Regions from separate parts of the Azotobacter salinestris genome, predicted to be linked through region 1. Evidence: riboswitches for the same ligand, from Rfam matches in the RefSeq annotation. Region 1 holds a riboswitch; the other holds the start of a gene.
The links. A riboswitch is a leader RNA that binds a small molecule or an ion and turns the genes downstream of it on or off. The one in region 1 is predicted to bind cobalamin.
Positions count from the first base shown of each region.

Region 2: another riboswitch for cobalamin. It lies ahead of btuB (TonB-dependent vitamin B12 receptor); the one in region 1 lies ahead of GCU53_RS00685 (cobaltochelatase subunit CobN).

Region 1 covers NZ_CP045302.1:86,389-89,789, forward strand. The annotation lists gene cfa (cyclopropane fatty acyl phospholipid synthase) at 1-1,058, opposite strand, end outside; cobalamin riboswitch at 1,345-1,478, shown strand; gene GCU53_RS00685 (cobaltochelatase subunit CobN) at 1,584-3,401, shown strand, end outside.
Region 2 covers NZ_CP045302.1:967,338-970,738, forward strand. The annotation lists gene GCU53_RS04650 (hypothetical protein) at 1-64, opposite strand, end outside; gene btuB (TonB-dependent vitamin B12 receptor) at 109-1,962, opposite strand; cobalamin riboswitch at 2,057-2,286, opposite strand; gene GCU53_RS04660 (SIR2 family NAD-dependent protein deacylase) at 2,359-3,096, opposite strand; gene GCU53_RS04665 (glutamine amidotransferase) at 3,197-3,401, shown strand, end outside.

The DNA.
Region 1 (3,401 bases):
TAGTAGCGCCACATGCGCCGGAACCGTTCGCCCAATTCGGCGGCGAAGCGCGGCCAGGCCGCCTCGAAGTTGGCATGCCAGGCCATCAGGGTCTTGTCGTAGTCCGCGCCGAAATTGTGCAGGTCCTCGAGCACGAACAGCCCATCCAGCGCATCGCCGATCTGTCCGAGGGAGGGCAGGTCGCCATTGGGGAAGATATAGCGGTCGATCCACGGATCGGGTGTCGAGTGTCGTTGGTTCTTGCCGATGGTATGTAGGAGGAGCAGGCCGTCATCGGCCAGGCAGCGCGCGGCGACCTCGAAGAAGTGGCGGTGGTTCTTGCGTCCCACGTGCTCGAACATGCCGACGCTGACGATACGGTCGAAGCGTCCCTGGATCTCGCGGTAGTCCTGCAGGCGAAACTCCACGGGCAGGCTGGCGTAGCGCTCCCGGGCCCAGGCCTGCTGCTCCCGGGAGATCGTCACCCCGACGCACTGCACGCCATATCGCTCCGCGGCATAGCCCATGAAACTGCCCCAGCCACAACCGATGTCCAGCACGCGCATGCCCCGCTCCAGACCGAGCTTGCGGCAGATCAGCTCGAGCTTGGCCTCCTGGGCCCCGGCCAGGTTGGTGGCGCTTTTCCAGTAGCCGCAGGTGTAGGTCATGCGCGTATCGAGCATGGCCTCGTAGAAGTCGTTGCCTAGGTCGTAATGAGTCTCGCCGACCTTCCAGGCGCGCCGGCGGTTCTGCAGGTTGAGCAGGCGCGAGCGCAGCGCATGGAAGACCAGCCGAGCCGGCCTCACCTGCCGGTCGATGCCGGTGCGCAGGAGACGGAAGAAGAACTCGTCCAGCCGCTCCGCCTCCCAGGCACCCTCCATGTAGGCCTCGCCCAGCCCCAGGTTGCCCTGGGCGAAGACCCGTTCGGGCACGCCGCCGGCCTTGAGCTGCATGTCCCAGGGCCGGTTGCCGCCGATGCGGATGTCGGCCTGCTGCAGCAACTCGACCGTCAGGCGATGCAGCCCGGAGTCCTGGGAGAGGTAGTCGGACCCTGCGTTGAATGTGAATTCTCTGCTCATGGTTGTCCCGTCCTTGCCTGGCTCTGGCGGAGCAGTTCCGAGTGGCACCTCGAAATCTGCCGGCTATCGGCCGAGGCAACGCGCCCACGCAAAGTCAGATTAGGCAGGGACTTGCAGGACGGCCAATAATCCGTAGCAAAGGCCCTGGAAAACCGCCAGCGGGACGGCTTTGCCAGCGCTTCTGGCACTGGCCGATGCCCGTCTCTCCAGCCTGGTATCCCTTGAGGCGCTGCCCTTGCCCAGGCGCTGTCCGCCGCGTAAGGTGGCGCCCCTGCCGGCCGTTGGCCGGCGACATGGAGAGCGCGGTGCCCGGATCAAGGTCCGGGGTAAATGGGAAGTCAGTCCATGCTGACGCTGCCCCCGCAACGGTAGGGCCGTTCCACGGCCGAGCCCGACACCAGCCCGTTCTTCCGAAGCAGGTCGCGGTGGGCGGCCATGCGGCCGCCAGCTGTGGTCGTTCCGGTGCCTTGCCGCCGATGCTGCGTCCGTTTCGCGTGCCCACCGCCTTTCGATCCGGAATTGGGCATGCCATCTCTACTTTTCCTTCGCCGCTTCGGCCTGGTTCTGCTGCTCGGGCTGCTCGCTCCCTGGGCTTCGGCAGCGCAACTGAACGCCATCGTTTCCCGCTACAGCGCCGCCGAGTTCGCCGGTGCGGTTGCACAGTTCCAGCGAGACAATCCGCAGTGGCGGATCAGCGCACGCACTCCGGAACAACTTGCCGAACTCGATGAGCCGGCTCTGCGCGCCTGGCTGGGCGAGGCCCGGGCGCTGCTCGGCGTCGGTCTGTTCGGCGCCGAGGTGGAGCGCCTGGGGCCGCTGCTCGGCCAGGTCGCGCCGGCGGACAGCTTCCTCATGCACAGCGAACATGCCCTGGTGCAGCTCAGTCGCAGCCGCGGGCAGCCGCTGTTCGGTTCGCGCGAGACGGTCGAGGCCCTGGGCCGGCTGCGCCCGCAGGGCGAGCTGGCCGGCTGGATCGCCCGCCAGCAGGCCGAACATCCGCACCAAGCCGACTGGATCGCCGCGCGCAGCTACTGGCAGGCCGGCGGCATCGACAACGTCGCCGGCCTGCTGGCCTGGCTGGCGGCCCGCCATGACCCGGATGTGAAGGTTCCGGCCGTGCAGGCGCGCCCGTCGCTGCGCTTCCAGCAGCATGGCGCGCTGCGCGGCGAGGACGAACTGACGTACTCCGGCGACGCGCTGGTCGCCGTGATCGACCACGGCCGCGCCGACCGCGCTGGCGACCGCGAGCTGAACGACGCCCTCTGCCAGCGCCTGGAAAGCCAGGGCCTTTCCTGCGTCAGCCTGTTCGCCGACTGGGGGCCGGGCTCGCTCGCGGCGGTGCGCTGGCTGAAGGAAGGACGGCACCCTCCGCTCGCCGCCATCGTCGTGCTGCAGGACTTCGTGGTCGGCGGCGGCGAGGGCCGCGAGGAGGTCACCGGGCTGTTCGAGCAGTTGAACGTGCCGGTGCTCAAGGGCCTGCGTCTGGAGGATCGCGACGAGACCGGCTGGCAGCTGTCCGGCGATGGCCTGGCGCGCGACAAGGTGCACTACCAGCTGGCCATGCCCGAACTGCAGGGCAGCAGTCAGGCCACGGTGCTGGCGGCCTGGCATGAGCGCCAGGAGGATCCGCGGTCGGGCATCCGTTTCGGCGTCGCCGCGCCGCTGCCGGACCAGCTCGACGCCTTCGCCGCGCGCATCCAGCGCTGGCGCGCCCTGCAGCAGAAGGCCAACGCCGACAAGCGCCTGGCCATCGTCTACTACAACCACCCGCCGGGCCGGCACAACATCGGCGCGGACAACCTCGACGTGCCGCAATCGCTGTTCGAGATCCTCACCCGGCTCAAGGCCGAGGGCTACGACACCGGCCCGCTGCCGGCCTCGCCCGAGGCGCTGCTCGATCTGCTGCAGGCGCGCGGCGTCAACCTGCCGGAACAGGGCGACGCCCTGGCGGCCATGGCGGACCAGGTGCAGAGCCTGAGCGCCGAGGATTACCGCCGCTGGTTCGCAACCTTGCCGGCGGCACTGCAGGCGGAGATGGTACAGGGACCGCTCGGCTACTGGCACGCCCAGCTGCGTCGCGCCCTGGACAGCGGCCGCAGCGAAATCGCCCGCGGCCTTTTCGAGAACGGCTCCGGCGAGCTGCATCACGTGCTGGACGGCGTGGCGCATCCGGCGCGCTCGCGCGCCCTGAACCTGCTGGCCCAGCTCGAAACCCTCTACCGCGCCGCCTTGGAGACGCCGGGACAGGCCGACTGGACGCAGGCCGAAGCGCTGGTGCAGGCGCTCGCCGCCACCGGCATCGAGGGGCTGCGCGGCTGGGGCGCGGCGCCGGGACGGGTGATG
Region 2 (3,401 bases), 880 kb from region 1:
TGGCCATCAGCAGGGCCAGCGCCACGCCGACGATCAGTTGGCTGCGAGGGGACAGGTTGAGCATGCGCGTTCTCCTTGTGTGATTCCGGCCCGCCGGCCGGCGGCGCCTCACAGCGCCTGATAGCGGACGGTAAGGTATACCGCCTGTCCTGGCTGGTTGTAGCCCAGGGCGGTCTCGTAATCGGCGTTCAGCAGGTTGGCCACGCGCGCCTGCAGACGCCACTCCGGGGTGATGCGGTATTCGCCGCGCAGGTCCACGTCGGCATAGCCGGACAGCTCGTTGGCGTTGGCCACGTCGTCGTAGCGCCGGCCCTCGGCGTGCAGCGTGGCGCCAACGGCGAGGTCGCCGAAGCGCCGGTCCAGCTCCAGGTTGAACATCTGCGAGGCACGGCGCGGCAGCTCGTTGCCGTCGTTGGCGCCCGAGCCGCTGTTCTCCGGCTCCAGCAGACTGTAGTTGGCGCTCCAGTCCCAGCCGAAGGTGCGGCTGCCGATCACCAGCTCGAGGCCGCGGATGCGCGCCTCGTCGAGGTTCGCCGGACCCTGGATGGAAGAATCGTAGACGATCAGATCGTCCACCTTGGTGCGGTAGGCGTTCAGCGACCAGTGCCCCCAGCCGTGCGTGCCGGACAGGCCGATCTCCAGACTGCGGGAAGTCTCCTCGTCGAGGTCGGGAATGCCGTAGAAGGGGTAGTACAGCTCGTTGAAGGTCGGCGCCTTGAAGGCGCTGCCGTAGCTGACGGTGGCGCGCAGCGCGTCGGTCAGGGCGTAGCCGTAGGCGATGTTGCCGGTCTCGTGCTGGCCGAACTGCTCGTTGTTGTCGCGGCGCAGGGACACCTGCCAGTCGTGGCGGCCGTATTCGCCGAGGTACTGGACGAAGGCGCCGTTGTTTTCCCGCGAATCCTCGTCGTAGTCGGTGCTGCCGTTGACCTCCTCGCGCTGGTAGTCGACGCCCAGGGTGAGGACATGGCCTTCGGCCAGGGTCAGGTCGTTCTGCCAGCTGGCGCTGTCGCGGCGGCTGTCGAAGCGCGAATAGAAGCTGCCGTCCTGGTAGGTGTCGGACTTGTCCTCGTTGCGCCCGGCCTGCAGGGTGACCTGCCAGAACGCCAGCAGGCTGAAGCGGGCGCGGCCGCTGACCACGTTCTGCTCGCCGTCGGCGTTGGCGGAAAAGCCGGCGGTGCCGCGGCGGTTCACCTGGTCGTAGTCGTTGTGCGACTTGGCGCGCAGGAAGGTGCCCTCCAGCTCCAGGCCGTTGTCGAAGCGCCAGCCGGCGCGCAGCGCGGCGGAATGGTTGCGGTAGCCGTCGGCGTCGTTCTCGTAGCCACTGGTGCCGGGGCTCTTCACGTTGATGCCGTCGGTGTCCGCGCTGCTCAGGGCCAGGCTGTACCAGCCGTGGGCGTTGCCGCCGGAAACCCCGGCGCTGCCGGTGTAGGTGTCGTGGGTGCCGTAGCCGGCGGAGAAGAACGGCCTGGGCGCGCCGTCACCGCCCTTGCGGGTGAAGATCTGGATCACCCCGCCGATGGCCTCCGAGCCGTACAGGCTGGAGCGCGGCCCACGGACCACCTCGATGCGCTCGATCATCTCCACCGGCAGATCCTGCCAGGCGGCGGTGCCGGTGGTCACCGAGCCGACCCGCACGCCATCGATCAGTACCAGCACATGGTCGGACTCGGTGCCGCGCAGGTAGACGGAAGTATTCTTGCCCGGCCCGCCGTTATTGGAGATGGACACCCCCGGCAGCCGCTTGAGCAGCTCGGGCACCGACTGCGCCTGGCTGCGCTCGATGTCGTCGCGCTCGATCAGGCTCGTCGCGGCGAGGCTGTCGCGCAGGGTCTGGGCGCTGCGTGCGGCGGTCACCACCGTGGCGTCGAGGCCCAGGGGGGTGTCGGCCGCCTGGGCCGGGGAAAGGGAAAAGAGGCCCAGCAGCGCGGACGCCGCCGGCCCGAAACAGGGCTTGCGAATCAAGGTCGTTCTCCGCCGCGCCACCCGCACGGCCTGCAATCAGCGAAAGCGGGTGGGAAAGCGCTCAGGCAGAACCTGCCTGCAGCCTTCTCCGCGCCGCCAGAAATCGCGACAGGCCGGTCTCCGGGCTCACGAGTGAAGCGCCATGCGGCGGCCTCCGAAACCACGCCTTCCCGTGCCCATGGGGCACAGTGGCCTTACTGCGGTTTCGCGACTCGTCTACCGTTGCGGGGGCAGCGCCGGCCTTGCACCGCGAATCGTCGCGGCACGCACCGGCTTCCCTGTTTCACCTTTCGAGAGAAAGGCACCTGAAGCGAGGCGCGCAGGGTAGTGGAAACGCCGGCCGCGCACAATGGAACGAATCGTCCGGCGTCATGAACAGCGCTCATACGCTCCCTTTCAGAGCGACTCCAGGGCAGTCAGCAACTGCGGCAGGACGCTGCCGGCCGCACCGTGCAGGCAGCGATCGGCGTACCGGCTGAGCGGGGTCGGCTGCGGGTTGATCTCGACCACGCAGGCGCCGCAGCGCTTGGCCGAAAACGGCAGGTCGGCGGCCGGATAGACCAGGCTGGAGGTGCCGATGCTGAAGAACAGTTCGGCCTGCAGGCCGGCCTCGCCGGCCCGGGCCAGCACATCGGACGGCAGGTTCTCGCCGAACCAGACCACCGCAGGGCGCAACAGACCGCCGCAGGCGCAGCGCGGCAGGGAGTCGAGCGTCTCCGGCCAGTCGCCGCCGTCGGCCTCGCAGCGAAAGCACTTGAGCCGGTGGATGTTGCCGTGCAGCTCCAGCGGCGCCGCGCTGCCGGCGCGCTGATGCAGGCCGTCGACGTTCTGGGTGATCAGTGTGACCCCGGGCAGCCGCCGCTCCAGCTCGGCGATGGCCAGGTGTGCCGGGTTCGGCTGAGCGGCCAGGCACTTCTCGCGGCGCCAGGCGTACCACTCCCAGACGGTGCGCGGATCGGCGCGAAACCCCTCGGGGCTGGCCAGTTCTTCCGGGCTGTAGCGCGCCCAGAGCCCGGTCTGGGCGTCGCGGAAGGTCGGGATGCCGCTCTCGGCGGACACCCCGGCGCCGGTGAAGAGCACCAGCCGGCTACAGTCGCGCAGGCGACGGGCGAGGTCGGAAATGGCGTCGTGCATGCTCGAGCTCCTGTTGCGGGGATGGGTGGCGGGCCTCGACAGCCTGCGAGCCCATCGCATAGGGTGCCTCTCAAACCCACAACATGAAACCGGTACAGAAATGAAAACCGCCATCGCCATTCGCCATGTCGCCTTCGAGGACCTCGGCGTCTTCGCGCCCGTGCTCGAGGAGCTGGGCTACCGGATCCGCTATGCCGACCCTGGCATCCTGGACGCCCGCGAACTGGCCGCGCTGGACGTGGAGTCGGCCGAACTCCTGGTCGTGCTCGGCGCACCCATCGGCGCCTGCGACGAGGCCACCTATC